DNA from 2 places in the Aminobacter sp. GW821-FHT11F06 genome. Region 1 is predicted to be linked to the other one. Evidence: riboswitches for the same ligand, from Rfam matches in the RefSeq annotation. Region 1 holds a riboswitch; the other holds the start of a gene.
The links. Region 1 has a riboswitch for thiamine pyrophosphate ahead of thiB (thiamine ABC transporter substrate binding subunit). Riboswitches for the same ligand answer to the same signal wherever they lie in the genome.

Region 1 (14,778 bases):
GCGATTTCCGGTCCTCAAGCTTGGTGCCGCCGCGCTGGGCCAGCATGTCGGCATAACCACCGGCATATTCGATCCAGCGGCCTTCGACGTCGGGCGCGATGATGCTGGTCACCGTACGGTCGAGGAAGTCGCGATCATGGCTGACAAGGATGACGGTGCCGGCAAAACCGGCGACCAGTTCCTGCAGCAATTCCAGCGTCTCCATGTCGAGGTCGTTGGTCGGTTCGTCGAGTACCAGCAGATTGGCCGGGCGCGCCAGAACACGCGCCAGGATCAGCCGGGCGCGTTCGCCGCCCGAGAGTTCGCGCACCGGCGTGCGCGCCTGCTCAGGCTTGAACAGGAAGTCCTTCATGTAGGAGACGACGTGGCGCTGCTCGCCATTGATGACGAGGTTTTCGCCGCGCCCGTCGGTCAGATAGCTCGACAGGGTCTCGTGCGGATCGACAGCCTCGCGCTTCTGGTCGAGGGTTGCAATCTCAAGGTTGACGCCAAGCCGGATCGTGCCCGCGTCGGGCTCAAGCTCGCCGGTCAGCATCTTGAGCAAAGTCGTCTTGCCGGCACCATTGGGACCGACCAGGCCAACGCGGTCGCCGCGCTGGATGCGGGTGGAAAAGTCCTTGACCACGACGAGGTCGCCGAAAGCCTTGTCGATGTTCTTGGCCTCGATGATCAGCTTGCCGGATTCGGTCGCCTCACTCGCCACCATCGTCGCCACGCCTTCGGCACCGCGATGGCCGCGAAAGCTCTGGCGCATCGTCTGCAGTTCACCGAGCCGGCGCATGTTGCGCTTGCGCCGCGCGGTCACGCCATAGCGCAGCCAGTGCTCTTCGCGCACGATCTGGCGGCCGAGCTTGTGCTGGTCGCGCTCTTCCTCCTCAAGGATCTGATCGCGCCATTCCTCGAAATGGGCAAAGCCTCGATCAAGCCGGCGTGTCTGGCCGCGATCGAGCCACACCGTGTTGCGGCTGACGCGTTCGAGAAAACGCCTGTCGTGCGAGATGACGATCAGCGCCGACGACGTGCGGATCAGTTCTTCTTCCAGCCACTCGATGACGGCAAGGTCGAGATGGTTGGTCGGCTCATCGAGCAGCATGATGTCGGGCTCGGGCGCCATGACGCGGGCAAGCGCGGCACGCCGCGCCTCGCCGCCCGAAAGGTCGGCCGGAGACTCTTCGCCTGTAAGGCCAAGATGGTCGAGCAGATAGGTGGCGCGGTGCGGATCATCCGCAGGCCCTAGACCGGCCTTGACATAGGCGCGCACCGAAGCGAAGCCATCCATGTCGGGCATCTGCGGCAGGTAGCGGATCGTCGCCGACGGCTGGCGGAACACCACGCCATCCTGCGGTTCGACCAGCCCGGCAGCGATCTTAAGCAGCGTCGACTTGCCCGAACCGTTGCGCCCGACCAAAGCGATCTTGTCGCCCGAAGCCGCCGACAGCGATGCACCATCAAGCAGTGGCGTGCCACCGAAAGTCAGACGGATGCCGTCAAGATTGAGAAGCGGTGGCGCCATGTTCAAAATTCCAAGGCAGGAAAGGGATGGGCGAGAAGCAGCGCGCGGCCGCTACCGAGCGAAACACGCAAGGTGCCCCGCACTTCGTTGGAGAGTGTCAGCGATGAGCCGAACGGCACGTCGACGCTGTTGAGCGGCCATTTGGCGCCCTCTTCGGACAGGCCAGACAGTTCGGAAAAAGCGAGCACGGAAAACACCGTGCCGTCGTCATAGTCGAAGCTCATCGTGCCCGGCAAAAGCGGATGCGCCTCCTGGCGCCCGCTGGTCAGGATCACTTCGGTGCCAGCCTCGGCAAGCCGCAGCGCCAGAGCAAGGTGGAGAAAAGCATGGTCGGCGCGCGGGCCGCCAAAGGCGCCAACGAGCACCAGCGAGGTCGCGCCGCGCTGGAGTGCCGCCGCGACGGCGAGCTCGCCGTCGGTCTTGTCTTTTTCCTCGGGAAAGGTCTCGCGCGGCAAGTCGGCGAAGCGCGGATCGACGTCAGCCGGCACGGAATCGAAGTCGCCGAGCCACAGCTCCGGCATCAGTTCCAGGGTGGTGGCGTGGCGAATGCCGGAATCGGCCGCGATGACACGGCTGCCCGCGACCTGACGGTCGACGAGCGGCGTGCGCAAAAGCTCGCCGCCAAGGAGTATGGTGAACCGGGTCATGGCAGCGCATTACCAGTCCGGCGGCCGAAACGGAAGGCCGCGACGTTGGTTCGTGGCCGGCAAACTACCGCTTGCGTGGCCCCGCACGCGGCCTTATTTGTTGAACCGCTCTAACGGGGTGCCTGACGTGTTCACACGTGCTGGCTGAGAGGCATGGGAAAATCCAGCCAACCCGCTGAACCTGATCCGGTTTGTACCGGCGGAGGGATTAGATGCTTCGGACGCCCGGCGCTTCAAATTCCCTTTCAACACCAATGAAGGAGGCGCCGATGCGCACGATTATGCTGTCCTTGACCTCGGCCCTGGCGCTCGCCGCCGCAGCCTTTCCGGCCGCCGCCGAAGGCAAGCTTACCGTCTACACCTATGAAAGCTTCACTTCCGAGTGGGGTCCCGGCCCGCGGGTCAAGAAGGCCTTCGAGGCCGAATGCGGCTGCGAAGTCGACTTCGTCTCGGTTGCCGATGGTGTGGCCCTGCTCAATCGTGTGAAACTCGAAGGCGCCTCGACAAAGGCCGACATCGTGCTCGGCCTCGACACCAATTTGACCGCCGAGGCCAAGGCGACCGGCCTGTTTGCCGCGCACGGTGCGGCGGGCGAAAACGTCAAGGTTCCGGGCGACTGGAAGGACGACACCTTCGTGCCCTACGACTACGGCTACTTCGCCGTCGTCTACGACACCGAGAAGCTCAAGAACCCGCCCAAGAGCCTGAAGGAATTGGTCGAGGGCGACCCCGAGCAGAAGATCGCCATCCAGGATCCACGCACCTCGACGCCGGGCCTCGGCCTGCTGCTGTGGGTCAAGTCGGTCTACGGCGACAAGGCGCCGGAAGCCTGGGCCAAGCTCAAGGGTCGCGTGCTGACCGTGACGCCGGGCTGGAGCGAGGCCTATGGCCTGTTCACCAAGGGTGAGGCGCCGATGGTGCTGTCTTACACCACCTCGCCGGCCTACCACATGGTCGCGGACAAGTCCGAGCGCTACCAGGCAGCCTCCTTCGAGGAAGGTCACTATTTGCAGATCGAGGTTGCCGGCATCACCACGACAGGCACCAAGAACCCGCTGGCGGAAAAGTTCATGGCCTTCATGACAAGCCCGGGTTTCCAGGATGTGGTTCCAGAGACCAACTGGATGCTGCCAGCCGGCAAGACCGACAAGCCGCTCAATCCCGCCTTCGACAGGTTGGTGATGCCGGCCAAGACGCTGCTGTTCAGCGCCGAGGAGGTCGCCGCCAACCGCAAGGCCTGGGTCGACGAGTGGCTGAGCGTGATGAGCAAGTAGGCGTTTCATCGACTGATGATGCCGCTTGAACACCCCCCTCTGCCCTGCCGGCCATCTCCCCCTCAAGGGGGGAGATCAGCAGCGGCTCGGCATTGGCCAAAGTGGGACAGCGAAAGACGAGCAGAGACGGCAACACAGCTGATCTCCCCCCTTGAGGGGGAGATGGGCGGCAGGCCAGAGGGGGGCAACGTAGGGCACAACGTGGCCGCTCAGCGCCCATCCTGCTCCCAGAGCTTTTAGGTCGGCATGCGCTCTCATCAAACCTCCGATCCCCGCATCATCGCCGGCATCGCAGCACTCGCCGCCATCGGCGTGCTGATCGGCGGGGCGTTTGCCGGGCTTGGCATCGAGGCTGTGCGTAATCCGGAAGGAGCAGCCGCCGCCTTCGACGGTTATCTTTTCCGTGTCGCCCGCTTCACGCTGTGGCAGGCGCTGCTGTCGACGCTGCTTTCGGTCGCCCCCGCGATCCTCGTCGCGCGCGCTTTATCACGGCACCCGAGCTTTCCCGGCCGTGGGCTGATCCTGCGACTGTTTGCGGTGCCGCTGGCGCTGCCGGCCATCGTCGCAGCACTTGGCATCCTGTCGCTCTACGGCCGTGCCGGCTATTTCGCCGAACCGCTCACTGCCCTGACCGGTGGCACCTGGCCGGGCATCTACGGCCTGTCGGGCATCCTTGTTGCCCATGTCTTCTTCAACCTGCCACTGGCGACACGGCTGATGCTGGAGGCGCTGCACACCGTGCCGGCCGACCAATGGCGGCTGGCGAGCCAGCTCGGCATGGGCCCACGCGCGAGCTTCCGCCTGATCGAATGGCCGGCGATCCGCGCTGCCCTGCCCGGCATCGCCGGGCTGGTGTTCATGCTGTGCATCACTTCTTTCACCATTGTCCTGACACTCGGCGGCGGGCCGGCAGCAACGACGCTGGAAGTGGCGATCTACCAGGCGCTGCGCTTCGACTTCGATCCCGCGCGCGCGGTCGCGCTCACTTTGCTGCAGATCGCGCTCACCGCCGTCGTCGTCTTCGCCTTGATGCGGCTCGGCGCCAACACGACCGGCGACGCCAACCTTCCGGTGGCACGTCGCAACTACATCCAGGCAAAGGCAGGCGAGAAGGCGCTCAACGTCGCGGTGATCCTCATTGCCCTCATCTTCGTTGGCGGGCCGATGCTGGCGACCGTCGCCTCCGGGCTCAAGGCCGACCTTGGCCGCCTCGCCGGCGAGGCCTCGGTGCAGCGCGCAACGCTGACCAGCATCGTGCTGGCCACCTTGTCGGCGACGCTTGCCGCAGCACTTGCCCTGTCGCTGGTGATGGCGCGCCGGGCATTGGCCGGCAACAGACGGGGTGACAAAAAATCGCTGCTCGAACGCTTCACCGATACAGGTGCTGGTTTCGTCCTGGTGGTGCCGCCGATCGTCATCGGCGCCGGCTGGTTCGTGCTGGTGCGGCAATCGGTCGATGTGTTTGCCCTCGCCCCATTCATGGTCGTCACCGTCAATGCGGTGATGGCGATGCCTTTTGCCGTGCGCGCTGTCCGTCCGGCCTACGATGCGGCGAGCGAGCGCCACGAAAGGCTGTGCGCCCAGCTTGGCATATCAGGCTGGAGCAGGTTGCGGCTGATCGACTGGCCGGTGCTGCGCCGCCCGCTTGCCACCGCCTTCGCTTTTGCCATGGCCCTGTCGCTTGGCGATCTCGGCGTCATTGCCCTGTTCGGCAGCGACGCGGTGCAGACCTTGCCTTATCTTCTGCTCGCCCGCATGGGCAGCTACCGCACCGACGACGCGGCGGGGCTGGCACTGATGCTCGGGCTGTTGTGCCTCGCCTTGATGATGCTCGCCGACCGCCTGGGGAAAGAGACCGCGAAATGACCTCGACAAATGTGGCGGTGCGCCTCGACCAGGTGGTGTTCAGCTACAGCGACACCATGGTGCGCTTCGACGTCACCTTCGCGCCCGGCGAGATCACCGCGATCATGGGGCCGAGCGGTGCCGGCAAGTCGACGCTGCTCAACCTCGTTGCCGGCTTCGAAACGCCGCGAGAAGGCCGCGTGCTGATCGGCGGCGCGGATGTGACCGCGACCCCGCCGGCCGAGCGGCCGGTGTCGATGGTGTTTCAGGAAAACAATCTGTTCGCCCATCTCGACGTTGCCAAGAATGTCGGCCTCGGACGTTCGCCCGCGCTGCGGCTGAGCGCGACAGACCAGCGGGATATCGCCACAGCACTCGCGCGCGTCGGCCTCGCCGGCATGGAGAACCGCCTGCCCCGCGAACTCTCGGGCGGTGAACGCCAACGCGTGGCGCTGGCACGCGTGCTGGTGCGCGATCGGCCGATTCTCCTTTTGGATGAACCCTTTGCCTCGCTTGGACCAGCGTTGCGCGACGATATGCTCGACCTTTTAGCAAGCGTCCAAGCAGAACGCCGCATGACCGTGCTTTTCGTGACACACCAACCCGAAGACGCGCGAAAACTCGCCGAAAACATGGTTTTCGTCGAGTCCGGGACGGTTTCCGCAACAGGAAAGACTGCGGATTTCTTTACCAATTCTGGACCTGAGGCGTTCAGACACTATATCGGCAGTGAACGGTGATGCCACGATCACGCCGAGTTGCCCGGAAGCGGACATAATTTACAGCCAAATCGCCATATTGGCGGTAATGGCCTTATTGTGTTGGCAAGCTGAGTCTGGCTACGTCCTGGGACGCGGGCCGGTATCTGCTTCGCCTGCCGCCGAAGGAATTTGAAAGGACGCGAGCTCTGCCCACCTGCCGCGACGGACTGATCGAGACGAAAACGCCCCGCTACACGCGACTAGCCATCGCTGTCGCGCTGTCGGCGTTCGTCTCCGGTTGCCAGATGCTCAACACATCCGACGTTCGCGAATCCGGGTTCCAGCCGTCCAACAATCCGGTGACGGTCGACAACGTCACCCGCAACGACAAGCTCGCCGAGATCGCCAAAGCCCAGCATCCGCGCATCCTGGCGACCTATGGCGGCGAGTATTCCGATCCCAAGCTGGAGCGCATGGTCGCCAAGGTGGTCGGCAGCCTGACCACGGTATCGAGCAACCCGAACCAGACCTACCGTATCACCATCCTCAATTCGCCCAACGTCAACGCCTTCGCGCTGCCCGGCGGCTATCTCTACGTCACGCGCGGGCTTCTGGCGCTGGCCAATGATTCGGCCGAGTTGGCCGCCGTCATCTCGCACGAGATGGGCCACGTCACCGCCAATCACGGTATCCAGCGCCAGCAAAAGGAAGCCGAGGAAGTGCTGGCGACCAAGGTCGTCACCGACGTGCTCGGCGAAAGCCCGACGGCCAAGGCAGCGCTGATCCGCGGCAAGCTCAGGCTCGCCCAATTCTCGCGCAATCAGGAACTGGAGGCTGACGGCATCGGCATCAAGATGAGCGGCCAGGCCGGTTATGACCCGTTTGCCGCCGGCCGCTTCCTGCAGTCGATGGCCGCCTACGCCGACCTGCGCGCGGTCAGCGGTGCCACCGACGCCAGCCTCGACTTCCTGGCCAGCCACCCCAATGCGCCGCAGCGCATCGACCTTGCCCAGCGCCACGCCCGCCAGTTCGGCGCGCCGGGTATCGGCAGCCGCGACCGCGACTCGTTCCTCGCCGGCATTGATGGGTTGTTGTTCGGCGACACGCCTGATGAAGGTTATGTCCGCGGCACGACCTTCCTGCATCCGAAGCTCGGCATCTCGTTTTCGGTGCCGCAGGGCTTCATCATCGACAACACCGCCGCCGCCGTCACCGCGACAGGCCCAGACAATACCGCCATCCGTTTTGACGGCGTGACCATCGACGCCAAGCTGTCATTGTCCGACTATGTCAAGAGCGGCTGGGTGGCAGGGCTCGATCCGGCAAGCGTGCGCGCCGAAACGATCAACGGCAACGAGGCCGCCTTCGCGCGCGCCAGTGCCGAGGGCTGGCAATTCGACATCGTGGTGATCCGCAATGGCGCGCAGGTCTACCGCCTGCTGACGGCAGCGCCGACCGCCAGCACCACGCTCGAAACGGTCGCCCGTTCGGTCAGCTCCAGCTTCCACGTGATGACGGCTGCGGAGAAGGCAGCACTCAAGCCGCTGCGCATCCGCGTCGTCACTGTCCAGCCGGGCCAGACGATGGGATCGCTCGCCGCCGGCATGATCGGCGTCGACCGCAAGCTCGATCTGTTCAGGGTGCTGAACGCGATGGCACCGGGCGCAACAGTGTCGGCTGGCGACAAGGTCAAGATCGTCACCGACAGGTAGTGGGTCAGGCGGGCAGGAACGCCGAGTTCTGCCGCACCAGCGCGGATTTCAACTTCTCCATCGCCCGAGTCTCGATCTGGCGCACCCGTTCCTTGGAGATGCCAAGCGAGGTGCCGAGCTGCTCGAGCGTAGCACCTTCTTCCGTCAGCCGGCGTTCCTCGATGATCTGGAGCTCGCGTGCGTTGAGAACGCCGAGCGCGTCATGCAGCCAGCCCGAACGCCGCTCGATGTCGATCGCTTCGCCGACGAGTTCGTCGGGCAAGGGATCGTCGGACACCAGCAAGTCCATCCGTTCTCCGGAATCGCCGTCATCGCTGAGCGGTGCGTTGAGCGAGGTGTCGGGCACGGACAGGCGCATGTCCATCATCGCGACATCGGCTTCCGACACGCCAAGCGCCACCGAGATTTCCTGATATGCCGACGTGTTGCCGAGCGGGCCGCCGCCTTGAGCGAGGCGGGCGCGCATGCGGCGCAGATTGAAGAACAGCGACTTCTGCGCCGAACTGGTGCCGCCCCTGACGATCGACCAGTTGCGCAGGATGTAGTCCTGCATCGATGCCCGGATCCACCAGGTGGCGTAGGTCGAAAAGCGCACTTCGCGCTGCGGGTCGAAACGGGCCGCGGCTTCCAGCAGGCCGACATGCCCTTCCTGGATGAGGTCGCCTATCGGCAGGCCGTAGCGTCTGAACTTGACCGCCATGGCGATGACCAGGCGCATATGCGCCGTGGTGATGCGGTTGAGCGCGTCCTGGTCGTGCTGTTCTTTCCAGCGGATCGCCAGTTCGAGTTCTTCGCCGCGTTCGAGATAAGGTGCGCGCGACGCTGCCCTCAGCATCATCTGCTCGCCAGCCAAGCCTGCCCGGTCCATATACATGCTTCGCCCCTGTCTCGTGAGCAAGCCGGACGCGCTCAGCGGCGCTGCCCCGCAAGGCTATCAACGCGGCATTCTGGCGAATGTTCCCCGGACTGGGCTTGCCCTCTTTTCGTAGATTCAATTTCTAGTATGATCCCATAGTTGAAATTTCATTCCTTATCTTCAAGGTCCGCTTCTGACAGATTGCACCCAAACACAACGCGCCCGGCCCTTTGGCCGGCTCAAATTCGGGATCACATCAAATGAACTGGTTGAAATCGCTGGCCGTTGCCGCAACGCTCCAGATCGCAGCCGTGGGCGCTGGCCATGCCGGCGAGAACCTTAATCAGATCAAGGCTGCCGGCGTGTTCAAGATTGGCACCGAAGGCACCTATGCGCCCTTCACCTATCACGACGCCTCGGGCGCGCTGGTCGGCTTCGACGTCGAGATCGGCCGCGAGGTCGCCAAGCGCCTCGGCGTCAAGGCCGAGTTCCTCGAAGGCAAGTGGGACGGCCTGATCGCCGGCATCGACGCCAAACGCTATGACGCTGTCATCAACCAGGTCGGCATCACCGAGGCGCGTAAGGCGAAATACGACTTCTCCGAGCCCTACATCGCTTCGAAGGCGGTTCTGATCGTCAGCGGCAAGAACGCAGACATCAAGGGTTTCGCGGATCTCAAGGGCAAGAAGTCGGCCCAGTCGCTGACCAGCAATTTCGGCAAGATCGCCGAGGCCAACGGCGCTGAACTCGTCGGCACCGACGGCTTCGACCAGTCGATCCAGCTGGTGCTGAACGGCCGCGCCGACGCCACCATCAACGACTCCCTGTCTTTCTTCGACTTCAAGAAGCACAAGCCCGATGCCGACGTGAAGATCGTCGCAGAAGAGGCCAAGGCCGATTTCTCCGGCATCATCGTGCGCAAGGGCGAGCCCGAGCTCGTCGAGGCGATCAACAAGGCGCTGGCGGAGATCAAGGCCGACGGCACCTACAAGAAGATTTCCGAGGCCTATTTCGGCGCCGATGTCTCGCAGTAACCAGATCGTTTGCCAGGCGGCGGGCGACCCGGCCGCCGCCTGAAAGGCGCTCATTTTTCCACCTTTCATTTTTCCCATGAACTTGCCCGGAAAATCTGCGATTTTCCGGGCAAGTTTGTTATGGGAGGGAGCATTCATCTTGCCAAATTGGCTGCAATTGATGCTGGAGTCGCTCGGGCCCCTGTTGTGGGCAGCGCTCGTCTTCACCGCGCCGCTGACACTTCTCTCCTTCGCCTTCGGCCTGACTGTCGGGCTGGGTGCAGCGCTCGCCCGCCTGTTTGGCCCGTGGTGGCTGTCGGCGATCGTGCGCTTCTATGTCTGGATCATTCGTGGCACGCCGCTTCTGGTGCAGCTGTTCTTGATCTTCTACGGCCTGCCAAGCGTCGGCATCGTGCTCGACGCCTTCCCCGCCGCGCTGATCGGCTTCACCCTCAATGTCGGCGCCTATTCCTCGGAGATCATCCGCGCAGCCATCAGCTCGGTGGCCAAGGGGCAATGGGAAGCGGCCTATTCGATCGGCATGAGATGGTCGCAGGCGATGCGCCGGACCATCCTGCCGCAAGCGGCACGCGTAGCGGTGCCGCCGCTGTCCAATACCTTCATCTCGCTGGTCAAGGACACCTCGCTTGCCGCCGCCATCACCGTACCGGAGATGTTTCAGGCAGCCCAGCGCATCGTCGCCACGACCTATGAGCCGCTGATCCTGTATGTCGAGGCCGCCATACTCTATCTGGCGATGAGCTCGGTGCTGTCGTCGCTGCAGGTCAGGCTCGAAAAGCGCCTCAACCGCTATGGCGGCTTCCTGGAGGCGCGGACATGATCGGGCTTTCCCACATCATCAAGCGCTTTGGCGACAACGAGGTTCTGAAGGACGTTTCGGTCGACATCAGGGAAGGCAGCGTGACCGCCCTTGTCGGTCCCTCGGGCGGCGGCAAGAGCACGCTTTTGCGCTGCATCAACCTGCTGGAGATCCCGACGTCGGGCACAGTGCGCATCGGCGACGACACGCTTGAGTTCAGCCCGGACATCAAGGTTCCAACCAAAGCGATCCAGCAGCTGCGTCGCCAGACCGGCATGGTGTTCCAGAATTTCCAGCTGTTTCCGCATCGAACGGCGATTGAAAACGTCATGGAAGGCCTGGTCACCGTGCTGAAGTGGCCGGAGGCCAAGGCACGGAAGCGTGCGCTGGCTCTGCTCGAAAAGGTCGGCATGGCGCACAAGGTCGACGCCTGGCCGGCGACGCTGTCAGGCGGCCAACAGCAGCGCGTGGCGATTGCACGCGCGCTGGCGCCGCAGCCCAAAGTGCTTTTGTGCGACGAGCCAACGTCGGCGCTCGACCCCGAACTCGCACAGGAAGTGGTCGACGTGCTCGGCCAGCTCGCGCGCGAGGGCACAACCATGGTGATCGCCACGCACGATCTGCGCCTGGCGTCCAAGATAGCCCATGAGGTGGTTTTCCTCGAGGCAGGCATGGTCGTCGAAAAAGGCCCGGCGAGCGAGGTCTTCGGAAACCCGACCCATCAGCGCACCAAGCGCTTCATCGCGACCATCACGCATCAACATGGGCAAGGTGGCGAGGGGTAGGAAACGCCTGGGCCGCACCTCGCCTGCCAACACCTTCTCCCCGCTTTATGCGGGGAGAAGAAACCCGCTCACTCATGTCTTCATCGTTCTGGACTGTCACGATGTCCGACCATCACGGCATGGATCCCCGGGACTTCGCGCGTCGCTTCGCTCCTGCTCCGCCCGAGGATGACGAAGGAATTGAGGCTCGCTGCCAATCGCCCACGTCAGAGATTGGCAAGAAGCGTCAATGTCCCGCCAGTCGTCAGGAGTTTTCTGCCAAGCGCTAATCTTGGAGATTAGCAGCAAGCCAACATCCCTTCGTCATCCTCGGGCAAGCAGGAGCGAAGCGAACTGCGCAGACCCGGGGATCCATGCCGTAATCGAGCAACTGTGATGAGGATCCAGACGTGCCTGCATCTCATCCAGGCACAAGCTGCAGCATGAACGAAACATTGTGATTTGGGAAATGCGTCACGTCTATGCGGATGCACAGCGCTTTACTCGACAAACAAAAAACCCGGCCAATGACCGGGTTTTTCGTAATCTCAGTGGAGAGCCAGATCAGGCTGCTACTTCCTGCTCTGCTTCGGCTTCCTCATTGTCGGCCTTGGCGCCGCGCTTCGGACCCTTGTTGAGGTTGGTCTCGATGAGACGAACGGCCTCGGTCTCCGACAAGCGGTTGACGGCTGCCAACTCGCGCGCCATGCGATCGAGCGCTGCTTCATAAAGCTGGCGCTCGGAATAGGACTGCTCCGGCTGATTGTCGGCGCGGTAGAGGTCGCGCACGACTTCCGCAATCGAGATCAGGTCGCCGGAATTGATCTTCGCATCATATTCCTGCGCGCGGCGCGACCACATGGTGCGCTTGACGCGGGCGCGGCCCTGCACGACCTTCAACGCACGCTCGACATAGTCGGTCTCGGAAAGCTTGCGCATGCCAATGGTGGTCGCCTTGGCGACCGGCACCTTGAGGCGCATCTTGTCCTTCTGGAAGTCGATCACGAACAGCTCAAGCTTGTGTCCCGCCACTTCCTGCTCGTCGATGGATATGATCTGGCCGACCCCATGCGCCGGGTAGACGATAAACTCACCGGTCTTGAAACCGTGACGCCCTGCGGATTTCTTCTGCGGGATGGAAGTTGCCATACGCCCTGAACTCCTTCTTGTGACACCGGCCCGCCGAGGCCAGTTAATCGGGATAGTCGCAAAACGCGACCTTGTGCCGCACGACGTTCGACCCCCCAGCCGGAGAGCTTGGACCGGTAAACCGCTAAAGCAGCGGCCTCCGGGCCCAGATTACTCTGGTCCGAATTGGGGTTGTCACCTTTCAGTGATTTAGGCTTCGCGCCATAGATCGACGTTGTGTCATCGGCATGTTGATCTAGCCCTAACACAAAAAGTCGGAAGAATCAAGATTTTGGTGGATACGCGAAGATGTTGCCGCGTCAAGAGTCGAGCGCGGCACTCAATCGTACGATCTACCGCCTTTGGCGCCTGTACCATTCCGACTGAATCGCAATGCGGCTCTATATTCCTGCTGGAGCATGATCTTTTCCGAAAACCGGTTCCCACCTTTGGGGATCATGCTCCGGGGCGGTGCAGGTCTCAGTTGCCTTCGCCAGGCTCCGGCGAAAAGAACTTCTCGAACTTGCCTTCGATGCCATCAAATTCCTTGGCGTCGGCAGGCGCATCCTTCTTGGCCGTGATATTGGGCCATTTGTCGGCATATTCGGTGTTGATCTGCAGCCATTTGTCGAGGCCCGGCTCGGTGTCGGGCTTGATCGCGTCGGCCGGGCATTCCGGCTCGCACACGCCGCAGTCGATGCACTCGTCGGGATGAATGACGAGCATATTTTCGCCTTCATAGAAGCAGTCGACCGGACAAACCTCGATGCAATCCATGTATTTGCATTTGATGCAGTTGTCGGTGACGACATAGGTCATGGCAGGCTCCGGGACTTCCCGTATTTTTGTATCTTTGTCGGTGAGGTAGCCCCTTTAAAGACCTGTTGCAAGGGCGGCCATTCCGCGCAGAAGGCAGTTGGCGGAACGTAATTCTCAACTTGATCGCTGCGGCTCCAAAGCCTTTGCGTCACTCATCGCGAAGACGGTCGGTGGCGCGCCGTTCTTTTTTTGTCGGACGGCCGCTTCCAGCCTCGCGCAGCGGTGGCCGGGCGTCGGGCGGTGCCTGGTCCTTGGGCGTGGGAACAGGCGATATATCCTCGTAGAGCTTGCGCGCTTCTTCGGCCGGCCCGCGCCGCTCGCCCGGCAGCAGCACCTTGTAGATCAGGATGCGGCGGTCGAGCGTGATGGTCAGGACATCGCCTGTCTTGATGATGTCGGAGGCCTGGCCAAGCTTCTGGCCGTTGCTCCTGACCCCGCCTGACTGGGCGAGCTTGGCGCCCAGCGAGCGCGACTTGACCGCGCGCGAAAAGAACAGCCACTTGTCGATGCGCTGTCTTCCCTCGCCGGCCAAGGCGTTTACTTCTTGAGCTGGTCGCGCAGCGCGGCGAGCTTGGCGAAGGGCGAATCGGGATCGATGCGCACCGGACGCTCTTCGCGCGGCTTTGGCTGGAAGGCAGGCTTGCCCTTGAAGCCGCCGCGATCACCGCCATGCTTTTCGCCCTGCGGACGCTCGCCACGGCCACGGCTTTCGGGACGACCGCCCTCGCCCTGCGGCTTGCCACCGGGCTTGCGATCAAAGCGCGGACGGCCGTTTTCACGACCGCCTTCGCCACCTTCACGGCTGCGATTGGCTTCGCCCTGACGAACGGCGGGAGCGCCAGGGGCACCCGCGGCACGCGGCTCACGCTGGCCGCCACGCGGACGGTTGTCCTGGCGATGACGCGGACGCTGTTCGAAGCGGCCCTGGCGCCACAGCAAGATCGGCTTGGGCTCTTCCGCAGCCTCGGAAGCTTCTGCTGCTGCGGCTTCCACCGGAGCTGCTTCGGCAGCGGGAGCTTCAGCGACAACCGTTGCCACTTCCGGCTTGGACGCAGCTTCAGGCTCGGCCTCGACGACCGCCTCGGCTGCAACTTCGGCCGCAGGTTCGACCTGCTCGGCAATCGCCTCTGGTGCCTGCTCGGCCTGTTCGATCTCGGACGCCTGTTCGGCGTTGTCGGCAGGCGCCTGCTCAGGGGTTTCGGCCGTCTCGACGGAGGGTTCGGCGGATGCCTCTTCGCTGCTGGCAGCGGCTGCGGCCGCCTTTGCAGCAAGTGCTCGAGCTACGGCTTCGCGGGCGATGGTGTCGATCGTTTCGAGCTTTTCCTTGACCTCGACGGCGGGCTTCGGTTCGGCGCGATAGCCAAGGCCCTTGAGGATCTCTTCCATGTCGTCGCCAGTGGCGCCGAGGATCGACATCATCTGCGGCGTGACGATAAACGAGCTGCCGTCATAGGCACCGTCGGGACGCGCGCCCGTGCCCTGCTTCCAGGCAAGTGCCGGGCGGATGAGGTCGGCAAGACGCTCCAGGATGTCGACGCGCACGGCACGACGGCCGAGATTGCGGAAGCCGGCGAGCTTGTAGAAGGTCTTGTCGAAGGTCGGGTCGATGACGACGGAGGTGCGGCCAGCGGCAAGCGCGTGCACGACATCGCCAAAGCCCGGCTTGTCCTTGCCGTCGTTCTTGAT
Region 2 (14,778 bases), 240 kb from region 1:
CAAACCAAAAAGGGAACCTCGCATGAAACATTGGCTCACCACGACAGTCGCCACGTCAGCGCTCGCGCTGGCGCTCGGCATGGCTTCGGCCACGGCGCAGGAAACGCTCGACCCGAAAGCCAGGCAGGGCGGCGCCATCACCATCACCTACAAGGACGATGTCGCGACGCTTGACCCGGCGATCGGCTATGACTGGCAGAACTGGTCGATGATCAAGAGCCTGTTCGACGGGCTGATGGACTATGAGCCGGGCACGACCAAGCTCCGTCCGGAGCTCGCCGAAAGCTACGAGATCTCGCCCGACGGCAAGACCTTCACCTTCAAGCTGCGCAAGGGCGTCAAGTTCCACAACGGCCGCGAGATGACCGCGGAAGACGTCAAATATTCGCTCGACCGCGTCACCAACCCCAAGACCCAGAGCCCAGGTGCTGGCTTCTTCGCCTCGATCAACGGCTACGAAGATGTCGCCGGCGGCAAGTCGGAAAGCCTTTCAGGTGTGTCAGTGGTCGACCCCTCGACCGTCAAGATCGAGCTGTCGCGGCCCGACGCCACCTTCCTGCATGTCATGGCGATCAACTTCTCCCATGTCGTGCCGAAGGAAGAGGTCGAGAAATACGGCGCCGATTTCGGCAAGCATCCGGTCGGCACCGGCGCTTACAAGATGGCGGAATGGACGCTTGGCCAGCGTCTCGTCTTCGAGCGCAACGCCGACTACTGGCACAAGGGCCTGCCCTATATCGACAAGATCACTTTCGAGATCGGCCAGGAGCCGATCGTGGCGCTGCTGCGCCTGCAAAATGGCGAGGTCGACGTTCCCGGCGACGGCATTCCTCCGGCCAAGTTCCAGGAGGTGATGGCCGATCCCGAGCAGAAGGCCCGCGTCGTCGAAGGCGGCCAGTTGCAGACCGGCTATGTCACCATGAACACGCAGATCGCGCCGTTCGACAACGTCAAGGTTCGCCAGGCCGTCAACATGGCGATCAACAAGGACCGCATCGTCAAGCTGATCAACAACCGCGCCGTGCCGGCCAACCAGCCGCTGCCGCCGTCGATGCCGGGCTACGACAAGGACTTCAAGGGCTACGCCTTTGACATCGAAAAGGCCAAGGCACTGCTCGGCGAGGCCGGCCATCCCGATGGCTTTGAAACCGAACTGTTCGTCATGAACACCGATCCCAACCCGCGTATCGCCCAGGCGATCCAGCAGGACCTGTCGGCGATCGGCATCAAGGCTTCGATCCAGTCGCTCGCCCAGGCCAACGTGATTGCTGCCGGCGGCGAAAAGGACGGCGCTCCGATGATATGGTCTGGCGGGATGGCGTGGATCGCCGACTTCCCCGATCCGTCCAACTTCTACGGTCCGATCCTTGGCTGCGGTGGCGCTGTGCAGGGCGGCTGGAACTGGTCGTGGTACTGCAACAAGGACCTCGACGAAAAGGCGGCCGCCGCCGACTCGATCGTCGATCCGGCCAAGGCCGAAGAGCGCAACAAGATGTGGAGCGACATCTACGCCAAGGTCATGGCGGACGCGCCTTGGGCGCCGGTGTTCAACGAGCAGCGCTTCACCATGAAGTCGCCGCGCATGGGTGGCGACGACAAGCTTTATGTCGACCCGGTCCATATCCCGATCAACTACGACTATGTGTATGTAAACGATGTGCAATAACTGCAACTACACCATCCACGGACGCCACCATCACTTCGGCTGGGACAACTCGTTTGCCCCAGCCGAGCGGGTGGCGCCCGGCTCGACGATCGAATTCGAATGTCTGGATTCGTCGGGTGGTCAACTCAAGGCTGACAGCACCGTCGGCGACATCGCCAAGCTCGACTTCGGCCAGATCAATCCGGTGACGGGTCCGATCTATGTCGAGGGAGCGGAGCCCGGCGATGCGCTCAAGGTGACGATCGACACGTTCAAACCGTCTGGCTTCGGCTGGACGGCGAACATTCCAGGCTTCGGCCTGCTCGCCGACGACTTCAAGGAGCCGGCGCTGAACATCTGGAAGTACGACGCAACGTCGCTCGAGCCGGCCCTGTTTGGCAAGAACGGCCGCGTGCCGCTCAAGCCGTTTGCCGGCACCATCGGCAACACACCCGCCGAAAACGGACACCATTCGGTGGTGCCGCCACGGCGCGTCGGCGGCAATCTCGACATCCGCGATCTGGCGGCCGGCACCGTGCTCTACCTGCCGGTGGAGGTTGCCGGCGCGCTGTTTTCGGTCGGCGACACCCATGCCGCCCAAGGCGACGGCGAGGTCTGCGGCACGGCGATCGAAAGTCCGATGAACGTCGTTCTGACGCTCGACCTGGTCAAGGATGCACGGCTGAAGATGCCGCGCTTCACCACGCCGGGCCCAGTGACGCGCCACCTCGATGCCAAGGGCTACGAAGTGACCACCGGCATCGGGCCTGACCTGATGACGGGCGCCAAGGAAGCCGTCGCCCAGATGGTCGACCTGCTCTCCGCGCGCTACCAGCTAGACCCTGTCGACGCCTACATGCTGGTGTCGGTGTGCGGCGATCTCCGCATCAGCGAGATCGTCGACATGCCAAACTGGGTGGTGTCGTTCTACTTCCCGCGCTGCGTGTTCGAATGAGCGTTGCGGCAGACGCAAAACGCGACGTCGGGGCCCCTGCCCCGATGTCAGACAGGCCGGTGCTCGACGTCACCGGGCTGACTGTTTCCGTGCGCGGCGAAGACGGCGAGCGGCCGGTCGTCTCCGACCTCACATTCTCGCTGGCGCGCGGCGAAACCCTTTGCATCGCCGGCGAATCCGGCTCCGGCAAGTCGATGACGTCGCTGGCCATCATGGCGCTGCTGCCGCAGCCGGCGGCGCGGATCTCCGCCGGTTCGATCCGGCTCGGCGACACCGATCTCGCTACGCTCGATGAAGGGCATATGCGCCGCATCCGCGGCAATCGCATCGCCATGATCTTCCAGGAGCCGATGACCTCCCTCAACCCGGTGCTTTCGATCGGCCGGCAGCTGGTCGAAGCGATCGAGGCCCATACCGGTGTTTCGCGCGCTCAGTCGCGCAGGCTTGCCATCGAAGCGCTGACGGCGGTGCGCATTCCCGAAGCCGAGAACCGCCTCAACCAATATCCTCACGAGCTTTCCGGCGGCATGCGCCAGCGCGTCATGATCGCCATGGCACTGGCGCTGAAGCCAGACGTGCTGATCGCCGACGAACCGACCACCGCACTCGACGTCACAGTGCAGGGCGAAGTGCTCGAACTTTTGCGCGACCTGCAGCGCCAGCACGGCACCAGCGTCATTCTGATCACCCATGACATGGGCGTCGTCGCCGAAATGGCCGACCGCGTCATCATCATGCGCAACGGGCGCATGGTTGAGCAGGGCACGGTCGCCGACATCTTCGAGCGTCCACAAGTCGACTATACACGCGACCTTCTCGCCGCCGTGCCACGCATGGGCACAGGTGCTGCGCGCCACGGCTCCCGCGACAAGACCGAGCAAACAAAGCCGGCGGCGATCGCCGTGGCGCGCGATCTGCATGTACGCTTCGACCTGCATGGCGGCTTCTTCGGCCGGGTCAACCGTCGGGTGCATGCTGTTGAAGGCATAAACTTCTCCATCGCACCCAACGAGACGCTGTCGCTGGTCGGCGAATCCGGCTGCGGCAAGTCGACGACGGCCAAGGCCCTTGCCGGCCTGGTGCCTTACAGCGGCGAGCTTTCGATCGGCGGGCGCAATCTGTCCGGCCTCGACCGGCATGAGCGCAAGGCGGTGCGCCGCGATGTCCAGATGATCTTCCAGGACCCTTACGCCTCGCTCGATCCGCGCATGCGCGTTGGCGATCTGGTCGCCGAGCCGCTCCTGATCCACAACATCGGCACGCCGCGCGAGCGGACCGAGCGTGTGGCTGCCCTGTTCGAACGTGTCGGCTTGTCGGCCGACCAGATGGAACGCTATCCGCACGAGTTTTCCGGCGGCCAGCGCCAGCGGATTTGTATTGCCCGTGCATTGGCGCTGCGGCCGAAGCTGATCATCGCCGACGAGAGCGTGTCCGCGCTCGACGTGTCGGTTCAGGCGCGCGTGCTGGAATTGCTGAAGGAACTGCAACGCGAATTCGGCGTCGCCTATTTGTTCATCTCGCATGACATGGCGGTGGTCGAAAACATCTCCGACCGAGTGGCGGTGATGTATCTCGGCCAGATCGTCGAGATGGGCACGCGCGACCAGATTTTTGCCAACCCGCGCCATCCCTATACCAAGCGGCTGATCGAGGCGGTGCCGGTCCCCGATCCGGTCCAGCGCCGCGCCCGTTTCGCACGCATGGACAGGGAAATCCCAAGCCCGGTTCGCAAACTCGGCGACGAACCAAGGAAGCTTGTGCTCGAGGATATCGGCGGCGGCCATCTGGTTGCGGCATCGGATGCGTGACGGGCGCGCATATTCAATCATCCCGACCGCAACATCATCTGGCTGTTTGCAACTGACGGCGTCTATGCGCTGAAGACGCCGCTGCTGGGCGAGCCCAAGATGGGCATGAGCGACAAGGTCTGGCCGCCGCGCGACTGAGACCGGCCGATAGCCTTCAAATCATCAACCCCGGCCTTGCGCGGGGGTTTTTGTTTCAAGAGACTTGCGCCTGATCAATGGCCGGGGTGCAGCGCGTCGTTCAGATACATGCAGGTCAGCATGGTGAAGATGTAGGCCTGGATCACCGCCATCAAAAGCTCGAGCCCGGTGAGCGCGACCGTCATCGTCAGAGGCAGGATGGCGGCGAAGATGCCGAGGGTTCCCATGCTGCCGAGACTGACCACGAAGCCGGCGAAGACCTTGAGCGTGATGTGGCCGGCGAGCATGACGGCGAACAGACGCACCGAATGGCTGATCGGGCGTGAGATGTAGGAGACGATCTCGATCGGCACGATGATCGGCGACAGGAGCAGCGGCACACCGGACGGCATGAACAGGCGGAAGAAGCCGAGGCCGTTTTTCCAGATGCCGTAGATCGTGACCGTACCGAACACCAGCATGGCGAAAGCGAAGGTCACGATGATGTGGCTGGTCACCGTGAACGCGTAGGGGAACAAGCCCGCGAGATTTGCGATCAGGATGAAGACAAACAGCGAAAAGACGAGCGGAAAGAACTTCATGCCGCTCTCGCCCGCATTGTCGCGCAGCGTCTTGGATACGAACTCGTAGATCAGTTCGGTGATCGACTGCAGGCGGGAGGGCACCAGCGCTCGACCGCTCGTCGAAAGCATGAGGAACAACCCGCCGAACACCACTGCCCCAACCATGTAAGCGGCGGAGTTGGTGAAAGCGAATTCCTGCCCCGCAAACTCGAAGAGGGTGAAAATCGGCTTGATTTCAAATTGTTCTATTGGTCCGGCCACAGTGCCTCTCCGGTCGGTTCGATTTGTGATGCGAAAGCGCGCGCACCGGAACCAGGTCCGGAAGCCAAAACTGACCAAGCGTGCTTACGGTCCGCCAAACGCGGTTCCGCAACTTTTTCGCGATTTTTGAGATGAGTTTCGGTCGGAGTTGCAATTATCGGCGCCATCTTTTGGATGGGGCCGTCCCCGAGCGTTCAAGGCACTGGTCGTCCAGTGCGTGGGCTTGTTAGCCTAAGCTGCCTGCTTCGGCAAGACAGGAAGTGACGCGGCCCAAGGCCGCGTCACAGGTCAGATGTGCAACGCGTGACCGAGCGTGCGCAGCGAAGCCTCGAGGAAAGCCTCGCTCTGTGTCGGATGGGCATGGATGGTGCCGGCGATATCCTCCAGCCGCGCGCCCATCTCGATTGCCAGGCTGAAGGCAGCCGACAGCTCCGAAACGCCAGCGCCGACCGCCTGGATGCCGAGCACCAGATGGTTGTCGGCGCGGGCAACGATGCGCACGAAACCATCCTCGCTCGCCAGCGTCATCGCCCGGCCATTGGCCGAAAACGGGAACTGCGCCGACTTGATCTCGATACCGAGGTTCTTGGCTTCGTCGGGCGAAAGCCCAGCCGTGACGATCTCCGGATCGGTGAAGCAGACAGCGGGAATCGAGCGCTTGTCCCAGCTTCTCTTGTGACCGGCGACAATCTCGGCGACCATTTCGCCCTGCGCCATGGCACGGTGCGCCAGCATCGGCTCGCCCGTGACGTCGCCAATGGCATAGATGCCGCGCATCGAGGTGCGGCACTGTTCGTCGATGCGGATGAAACGGCCGTCGCGATCAAGGTCGATGTCTTCCAGCCCCCAGCCTTCGACAAGCGGCTTGCGGCCGACGGTGACCAGCACCTTGTCGGCAGCGATCTTCTGCTCGCTGCCGTCGGCGGCTTCGACCAGAAGCGCATCGCCCTTGACGCTGAGCCCCTTGGCCTTTGCACCTGATATCACCTTGACGCCGAGCGCTTCGAGGCGCTTGGCGACGGGCCGCGTCAGTTCGGCATCATATTGCGGCAGGATGCGCGGCAAGGCTTCCACGACGGTGACCTTGGAGCCCAGCTTGGCAAAGGCGGTGCCAAGCTCCAGCCCGATATAGCCACCGCCAACAACGGCAAGGGCTTGCGGCACCTGCTTGAGGGCAAGTGCCTCGGTCGAGGAGATGACAGATCCGCCGAAAGGCAGGAACGGCAGCTCGACCGGCACGGAACCGGTGGCGATGACAATGATTTCGGCGCGTATCACTTGCAAGCCGGTCTCGGTGTCGACCTCGACGGTCTTGCCGTCACGAAAGCGCGCCCAGCCTTGCACCGACTTGACCCTGGCCTTCTTGAGGAGCCCAGCGACGCCGCTGGTCAGGCGCCCAACGATACGGTCCTTCCAGGCGACGGTCTTGGCAAGATCGAGCACCGGCGCCGACAGGCTGATGCCAAATGGGCTGGTGCCCGCCGCCATCTCGGAGACCTTGAGATACTCGTCGGCAGCGTGGATCATCGCCTTGGAGGGGATGCAGCCGACATTGAGGCAGGTGCCGCCGGGCTTGGCTGCTTCGACAATCACCGTGTCGATGCCGAGCTGGCCAGCGCGGATGGCGCAGATGTAGCCGCCGGGGCCGGCGCCGATGACGAGAAGCTTGCAGGAAATTTCCTTCATCGCCTCAGCCCTCCATGAAGATCATTGCCGGCGCTTCAAGCAGCGCCTTGATGCGCTGGACGAAGACCGCAGCATCCCAGCCGTCGATGACGCGATGGTCGAAGCTAGAGGACAGGTTCATCATCTTGCGCGGGATGAACTGCGTGCCGTCCCACATCGGCCGCATCATGATCTTGTTGACGCCGACGATCGCCACCTCGGGGTAGTTGATAACGGGTGTGGTGGCGACGCCGCCCATCGCACCGAGCGAGGTGATGGTGATGGTCGATCCGGTCAGTTCCTCGCGCGTGGCTGTGCCTGCCTTGGCGGCATCGGCAAGGCGATTGACCTCGGCGGCGCAGTCCCACAGGTCGCGCGCTTCGGCATGCTTGATCACAGGAACGACCAGTCCGCCCGGCGTCTGCGCGGCCATGCCGATATGCACGCCGGCATGGCGCATGACGATACCGGCGTCGTCATCGAACAGCGCATTGAGCTGCGGCTGCTCGGCAACCGCCTTGACCAGCGCCCGCATCAGGAATGGCAGCAGCGTCAGCTTCGGCCTGTCCGGCTTTTTCGACGCGTTGAGCTTGGCGCGCAATTCCTCCAGTGCCGTGACGTCGATTTCCTCGACATAGGTGATGTGGGGAATACGCGACTTGGCGAGCGACATCTTCTCGGCGATGCGGCGGCGCAGGCCGACGATCTTGATCTCCTCGACCCCGGTCTTGGCCTGCAAGCCAGTTGCTGCCGGCTGTGCGCCGCGCGAGGCGAAAGCGTCGAGATCTTCATGCGTGACGCGTCCGGCAGGTCCGGTGCCAGGGACCTGGCGCAGATCGATACCGGCTTCCTTGGCACGCAGGCGGACAGCGGGCGAAGCCAAGGGCCGTTCGCCTTCCGGTCGCGGCAGGCCAACGGGCGAGCGTGCGGAAGCTGCACCCCCACCCCTAAGGGAGGGGGACCCGGCTTGCGCTTTTCCCGCAACGGTATCGGCCTTGGGTGTTTCAGCTATCGAGGCCGTGGTCGCCGCTTGTCCCCCTCCCCCCTGTTGGGAGGGGCTAGGGGTGGGGGTAGCTTGCGCGACCGGAGTGGAAGGCTTCTCGGCCGTCGCCTCCCCATCGCCGGCCACCTTGATCCGCACGATCGGCGAGCCGACCGCGACAGTGTCGCCGATCTCGGCACCGAGCCAGCTGATCTCGCCATCGACCGGCGATGGAATCTCCACCGTCGCCTTGTCGGTCATGACGGCGGCAAGCACCGCGTCTTCGCGGACAAGGTCGCCGACCTTGACGTGCCACTCGACAAGCTCGGCCTCGGCCACGCCTTCGCCGACGTCGGGAAGCTTGATGACATGTTCGCCCATGCTCAGGCCTCCATCGTTTCAATGAGTGCCTGCCCGACGCGTTTCGGACCGGGGAAATAATCCCACTCCTGCGCGTGCGGATAAGGCGTATCCCAGCCGGTGACCCGCGCAATCGGCGCTTCGAGGTGGTAGAAGCAGTGCTCCTGCACAAGTGCGGCAAGCTCGGCCCCGAAGCCCGAAGTCAGCGTCGCCTCATGCACGACGACGCAGCGCCGGGTCTTCTTGACCGAAGCAACGATGGTGTCGAGATCGAGCGGCAGAAGCGTGCGCAGGTCGATCACCTCGGCATCGATGCCGGTCTCCTCGGCCGCCGCCTGGGCGACATAGACCATGGTGCCATAAGCGAGCACGGTCACCGCTGAGCCCGGCCGGCGGATCTCCGCCTTGCCGAGCGGAGTCGTGTAGTGCCCGTCGGGCACCTCGCCCAGTTCATGCTTCGACCAGGCCGTGACCGGCCGATCATGGTGGCCGTCAAAGGGACCGTTATACAATCGTTTCGGCTCCAGAAAGATCACCGGATCCGGGTCCTCGATGGAAGCGATCAGCAGGCCTTTTGCGTCGAGCGGATTGGACGGCACCACCACCTTGAGGCCGGAAACATGCGTGAACAGCGCTTCCGGGCTCTGGCTATGGGTCTGGCCGCCAAAGATGCCACCACCTGTCGGCATGCGCACGACGATCGGGCAGGTGAACTCGCCATTGGAACGGTAGCGCAATCGTGCCGCTTCCGAAACGATCTGGTCATAGGCTGGATAGACATAGTCGGCGAACTGCACCTCGACGCACGGCTTGAGCCCGTAGGCGGCCATGCCGATGGCAGCACCGACGATGCCCAATTCGCTGATCGGGGCATCGAAACAGCGCGAACGGCCGTATTTCTGCTGCAGGCCTTGGGTGCAACGGAACACGCCGCCGAAATAGCCGACGTCCTCGCCGAACACGACGACATCGTCATCACGCCCCATGGCAACGTCCATGGCGCTGCGGATGGCTTCGATCATTGTCATGCGTGGCATCGCTATACCCCCGCCCTCTGGCGCTGGCGCCTGAGATGCGGCGGCATCTCGGCATAGACGCCCTCGAACATGTCGCGCGTCGACGGCTTGCCGCCGGCATGCAAGGTGCCGTGGCTTTCGGCTTCCTTTTGCGCAGTAATCACCGTCTCAAGGATTTCCGCCTCGGCCTGCTTGTGGCGCTCGTCCGACCATAGGCCGCGCTTGATGAGGTGGTTCTTGAGCCTGATCACCGGGTCGCCCAGCGGCCAGGCGTCGGACTCGGTCTTGGGCCGATAGGCGGACGGATCATCCGATGTCGAATGCGCGCCGACACGGTAGGTGACGTATTCGACCAGCGTCGGCCCGAGATTGCGGCGCGCGCGCTCTGTCGCCCATTTGGCCACGGCGTGGACTGCGAGATAGTCGTTGCCGTCGACACGCAAAGCCGGAATGCCGAAGCCGAGGCCACGCGCGGCGAAGGTGCCTGAACCGCCGCGAGCGATGCCCTGGAAGGTCGAGATCGCCCACTGGTTGTTGACGATGTTGAGCACGACTGGCGCCTTGTAGGTCGAGGCGAAGACCAGTGCTGCGTGAAAGTCGCTCTCGGCGGTCGCACCGTCGCCGACCCAGCCGACGGCGATCTTGCTGTCGCCCTTGATCGCCGACGCCATCGCCCAGCCGACAGCCTGGATGTACTGCGTCGTCAGGTTGCCGGAGATCGAAAAGAAGCCGTGCTCCTTCGAGGCATACATCACCGGCAGCTGCCGGCCCTTCAGCGGGTCGCGCTCGTTGGAATAGATCTGGTTCATCATCTCGACCATCGGATAGCCGCCCGCGATCAGCAGGCCGGCCTGGCGATAGGTCGGGAAATTCATGTCGCCTGGGTTGAGCGCCTTGCGGAAGGCGCAGCTCACCGCCTCCTCGCCCATATGCTGCATGTAGAACGACGTCTTGCCCTGGCGCTGCGCCATCTGCATGCGCGCATCGAAGGTGCGCAGCGTCACCATGTGGCGCAGGCCTTCGAGCTGTTCCTCGTCGGTCAGCGTACCAGCCCACGGCCCCACCGCGTCACCTTCGCGGTTGAGCACGCGGATGATCGAATAAGCGAGATCGCGGATGTTACGCGGGTCGACATCGACCTCGGGCCGCATGACCGATCCGGCCTTGGGAATCGGCACATTGGAAAAGTCGGGTGTCCCGCCGGGCCGAACCTCGGGCTCGGGCACGTGGAACTTGAGTGGCGAGGGATTGTCCGTCACGGATGTTCCTCCTGTCTCGCGCGCAGGCCTACTGGTCCTCCCTGCGCGGCAGACATTTATGTCAGTAACACTGACCTATTATCCCAACGCTTTGGAAACCGCAATGGCCCTCGGTGCGAGTTTGGCATTGTCGCGACAATATCGAAAGCCCGGTTGACAGGAAGCACATTCCGCGCTCATCCTTAGGGCTCACCAGGGGGGTCCCGACAAGGGGCTGAGATACTGCTAGCTCGCGCAGCGCAGTGACCCGTTGAACCTGATCCAGTTCACACTGGCGTAGGGACGGTGCGAGGCTTTGCGGGTCGGCTTCTTCCGGCTTAGGCATTCGGGCAAATCGCCCGGAGTCCCCAGGCAAAACCTCACCTCCTCCTTTCCGCACGAACTGGGTCTCCGTTGCACCAGAGCAAGGAGGCTCACCATGAATGCCCTGACCCCGACCGTCACGACAGGCGCACTGCCCGCCTCGAAGAAGGTCCACAAACCAGGTCTCATCCATCCCGGCATCCGCGTGCCGATGCGCGAAATCTCGGTGCACCCGACCGCCATGGAGCCGCCCGTCACGGTCTATGATTCGTCCGGTCCCTACACCGACGCGACTGTGACAACCAATATCGAGGGCGGCCTGGCAAGGCTGCGCGAGGATTGGATCGTCGCCCGCGGCGACGTCGAACGTTACGACGGCCGCACCGTGAAAGCCGCAGACAATGGCTTTGTCTCAGGCGAAAGGCTGACGCCGGAATTCCCAGTCCGCAACAAACCGCTGCGCGCCACCGGCGGACGCGCAGTCACCCAGATTGCATATGCCCGCGCCGGCATCATCACGCCGGAGATGGAGTTCGTCGCCATCCGCGAAAACCTCGGCCGCGAGCAGTTGCGCGAGAAGATGAAGCGCGACGGCGAGAGCTTTGGTGCTGTCATTCCCGACTTCGTCACGCCCGAATTCGTCCGCGAAGAGGTCGCGCGCGGCCGGGCGATCATCCCCTCCAACATCAACCATCCCGAGAGCGAGCCGATGGTCATCGGCCGCAATTTCCTGGTCAAGATCAACGCCAATATCGGCAACTCCGCCGTCACCTCGTCGATGGCCGAGGAGGTCGAAAAGATGGTCTGGTCGATCCGCTGGGGCGCCGACACCGTGATGGACCTGTCGACGGGCCGCAACATCCACAACATCCGCGACTGGATCATCCGCAATTCGCCGGTGCCGATCGGCACGGTGCCTCTCTACCAGGCGCTGGAGAAGGTCAGCGGCGTTGCCGAGGACCTGACCTGGGAGATCTACCGCGACACGCTGATCGAGCAGGCCGAGCAAGGCGTGGACTATTTCACCATCCATGCCGGCGTGCGCCTGCCCTATATCCATCTGACCGTCGACCGCGTCACCGGCATCGTTTCGCGCGGCGGCTCGATCATGGCCAAATGGTGCCTGCACCATCACAAGGAGAGCTTCCTCTACGAGCATTTCGAAGAGATCTGCGACATCTGCCGCACCTATGACGTTGCCTTCTCGCTCGGCGACGGTCTGCGTCCCGGCTCGATCGCGGACGCCAATGATGCCGCCCAGTTCGCCGAACTGGAAACGCTCGGCGAACTGACCCAGATCGCCTGGGCCAAGGACTGCCAGGTGATGATCGAGGGCCCCGGCCATGTGCCGATGCACAAGATCAAGGAGAACATGGACAAGCAGTTGGAGGTTTGCGGTGAGGCCCCGTTCTACACGCTCGGGCCTTTGACCACCGACATCGCGCCCGGCTACGACCACATCACGAGCGGAATCGGTGCGGCGATGATCGGCTGGTTCGGCACGGCCATGCTTTGCTACGTGACACCCAAGGAGCATCTCGGCCTGCCCGACCGCGACGACGTCAAGGTCGGCGTCATCACCTACAAGATCGCGGCCCATGCCGCCGATCTCGCCAAGGGTCATCCGGCGTCCAAGGTCAGGGATGACGCGCTGTCGCGGGCACGTTTCGAGTTCCGCTGGGAAGACCAGTTCAACCTGTCGCTCGACCCCGACACGGCCCGGTCCTTCCACGATGCGACCCTGCCCAAGGAAGCACACAAGGTGGCGCATTTCTGCTCGATGTGCGGGCCGAAATTCTGCTCGATGCGGATCTCGCACGACATCCGCAATGAGGCGCGCGCCGCCGGCATGGCGGCGATGGCGGAGAAATTCCGCGATGGCGGCGACCTCTATATGGCGGTCGAAGAAACGGAGGCGGCAGGCCAGCCATGAAAGTGTTGGTCAGGGGCGCGGGCGTCGCCGGTCTGACACTTGCGCACGAACTGGCATCGCGCGGCGCAAGCGTCAGCGTCGTCGACCGTCGCAGGCAGATCGCCGGCAATGCCTCATGGCAGGCCGGCGGCATGCTGGCGCCGTGGTGCGAGCGCGAGAGCGCCGAAGAAGCGGTGCTGACCTTGGGAAGGCAGGCGGCGGACTGGTGGGACAGCGCCCTGCCCGGCCATGTCGTCCGCAACGGAACGCTTGTGGTCGCACCCGCCCGAGACGTAGCCGAACTCGACCGTTTCGCCAGCCGCACCTCTGGTCTCCGCGCCCTCGACGCCGAGGCAATCGCGGCCCTCGAACCGGACCTCGAAGGCAGGTTCGGACGCGCCTTGTTCTTCGCGGAGGAGGCGCATCTCGACCCACGCCACGCGCTGCTCGGGCTCAGGGAAAAGCTGATCCAGATGGGCGTGCATTTCGAGTTCGGCTACGGGGCGGTGCAGATGCGTGGCACCGCTGATTTCGAGGCCGACTGCACCGGCATGGCAGGCGGGCAGCCAAGCCTTCGCGGCGTGCGCGGCGAGATGCTGTTGCTGCGCACATCTGATGTTTCGCTGTCACGGCCTGTCCGGCTGCTGCATCCGCGCATACCGGTCTACATCGTGCCGCGTGCTGACCATCTGTTCATGGTCGGCGCCACGATGATCGAAAGCGATGCGACCGGGCCGATCACCGCACGCTCGATGATGGAGCTGCTCAACGCGGCTTACGCATTGCACCCGGCTTTCGGCGAGGCCGAGATCGTGGAAACCGGCACAGGCGTGCGACCGGCATTTCAGGACAATCTTCCGCGCGTCGAGCGTGATGGCAACAGGCTCAGCATCAACGGCCTCTACCGCCACGGCTTCCTGCTCGCGCCTGCCATGGCGCGGCAAGCGGCCGACCTGATGCTCGGTTCGCAGACGACAAAGGAGCTTGCCGATGAAGCTCACCATTAACGGCGAAAGCCATGACGTTTCAGCCGCCACGCTCGCCGCCCTGTTGGCAGAACTCGACTACGAGGGCGGCTGGCTGGCGACGGCCTTGAATGGCGAAGTCGTGCCGGCGCGGGAACGCGACGACTGCGCGCTCTCCGAAGGTGACCGCATCGAAATCCTCGCACCAATGAAGGGCGGCTGAGATCATGGCGGCCTTACCCCCACCCCTAACCCCTCCCCACAAGGGGGAGGGGAACGCTGATCGCCAGCGCCCCAATCTGCGGTCAACGACATCTTGGTTGACGGAACGCGCGTGGCCTCTAGCAGGCCGGCCACGGCTCAAGCCCCCCTCGGAAGGGGCCAGGGGTGGCGGTACCCCAGCCTCCACCTCCCAATCGACATCGAGGAGCTGACCATGCTCAAACTCTACGACACCGAAATCTCCTCGCGCCTGCTTTTGGGCACCGCGCTCTACCCCTCGCCCGCTGTCATGGCCGAGGCGGTGAAAGCGTCGCGAACCGACATCGTCACTGTATCGCTGCGGCGCGAGACGTCTGGCGGCAAGACCGGCGGTCAGTTCTGGTCGTTGGTCCAGTCGCTCGGCGTGCGCGTCTTGCCCAACACCGCTGGCTGCCACTCGGTCAAGGAAGCGGTGACGACGGCGAAGATGGCGCGCGATGTTTTCGGCACCAACTGGATCAAGCTCGAAGTGATCGGCAACCACGACACGTTGCAGCCCGATGTGTTCGGTCTCGTTGAGGCGGCCAAAATCCTCGCGTCAGAAGGTTTCGAGGTCTTTCCCTACACGACCGACGACTTGGTCGTCGCCGAGCGTCTGCTTGATGCTGGCTGCAAGCTGTTGATGCCATGGTGTGCGCCGATCGGGTCCGCGCGTGGCCCGCAGAACCTTGATGCCCTACGCAGC

Region 2: another riboswitch for thiamine pyrophosphate. It lies ahead of thiC (phosphomethylpyrimidine synthase ThiC); the one in region 1 lies ahead of thiB (thiamine ABC transporter substrate binding subunit).

Annotation. Positions count from the first base shown of each region.
Region 1 covers NZ_JBXARL010000006.1:259,650-274,427, forward strand. Annotated here, with positions in the region: gene AC1RTB_RS16795 (ABC-F family ATP-binding cassette domain-containing protein) at 1-1,513, opposite strand, end outside; gene AC1RTB_RS16800 (thiamine diphosphokinase) at 1,516-2,160, opposite strand; TPP riboswitch at 2,265-2,385, shown strand; gene thiB (thiamine ABC transporter substrate binding subunit) at 2,430-3,434, shown strand; gene thiP (thiamine/thiamine pyrophosphate ABC transporter permease) at 3,681-5,300, shown strand; gene thiQ (thiamine ABC transporter ATP-binding protein) at 5,297-6,019, shown strand; gene AC1RTB_RS16820 (M48 family metalloprotease) at 6,286-7,692, shown strand; gene AC1RTB_RS16825 (RNA polymerase factor sigma-32) at 7,697-8,566, opposite strand; gene AC1RTB_RS16830 (amino acid ABC transporter substrate-binding protein) at 8,809-9,582, shown strand; gene AC1RTB_RS16835 (amino acid ABC transporter permease) at 9,722-10,402, shown strand; gene AC1RTB_RS16840 (amino acid ABC transporter ATP-binding protein) at 10,399-11,166, shown strand; gene AC1RTB_RS16845 (CarD family transcriptional regulator) at 11,710-12,294, opposite strand; gene fdxA (ferredoxin FdxA) at 12,754-13,092, opposite strand; gene AC1RTB_RS16855 (RNA-binding S4 domain-containing protein) at 13,241-13,624, opposite strand; gene AC1RTB_RS16860 (helicase-related protein) at 13,630-14,778, opposite strand, start outside.
Region 2 covers NZ_JBXARL010000006.1:17,594-32,371, forward strand. Annotated here, with positions in the region: gene AC1RTB_RS15480 (ABC transporter substrate-binding protein) at 80-1,666, shown strand; gene AC1RTB_RS15485 (acetamidase/formamidase family protein) at 1,656-2,600, shown strand; gene AC1RTB_RS15490 (ABC transporter ATP-binding protein) at 2,645-4,408, shown strand; gene AC1RTB_RS15495 (F0F1 ATP synthase subunit A) at 4,621-5,370, opposite strand; gene lpdA (dihydrolipoyl dehydrogenase) at 5,659-7,056, opposite strand; gene AC1RTB_RS15505 (dihydrolipoamide acetyltransferase family protein) at 7,061-8,398, opposite strand; gene AC1RTB_RS15510 (alpha-ketoacid dehydrogenase subunit beta) at 8,401-9,414, opposite strand; gene AC1RTB_RS15515 (3-methyl-2-oxobutanoate dehydrogenase (2-methylpropanoyl-transferring) subunit alpha) at 9,417-10,652, opposite strand; TPP riboswitch at 10,837-10,953, shown strand; gene thiC (phosphomethylpyrimidine synthase ThiC) at 11,071-12,888, shown strand; gene thiO (glycine oxidase ThiO) at 12,885-13,874, shown strand; gene thiS (sulfur carrier protein ThiS) at 13,858-14,055, shown strand; gene AC1RTB_RS15535 (thiazole synthase) at 14,269-14,778, shown strand, end outside.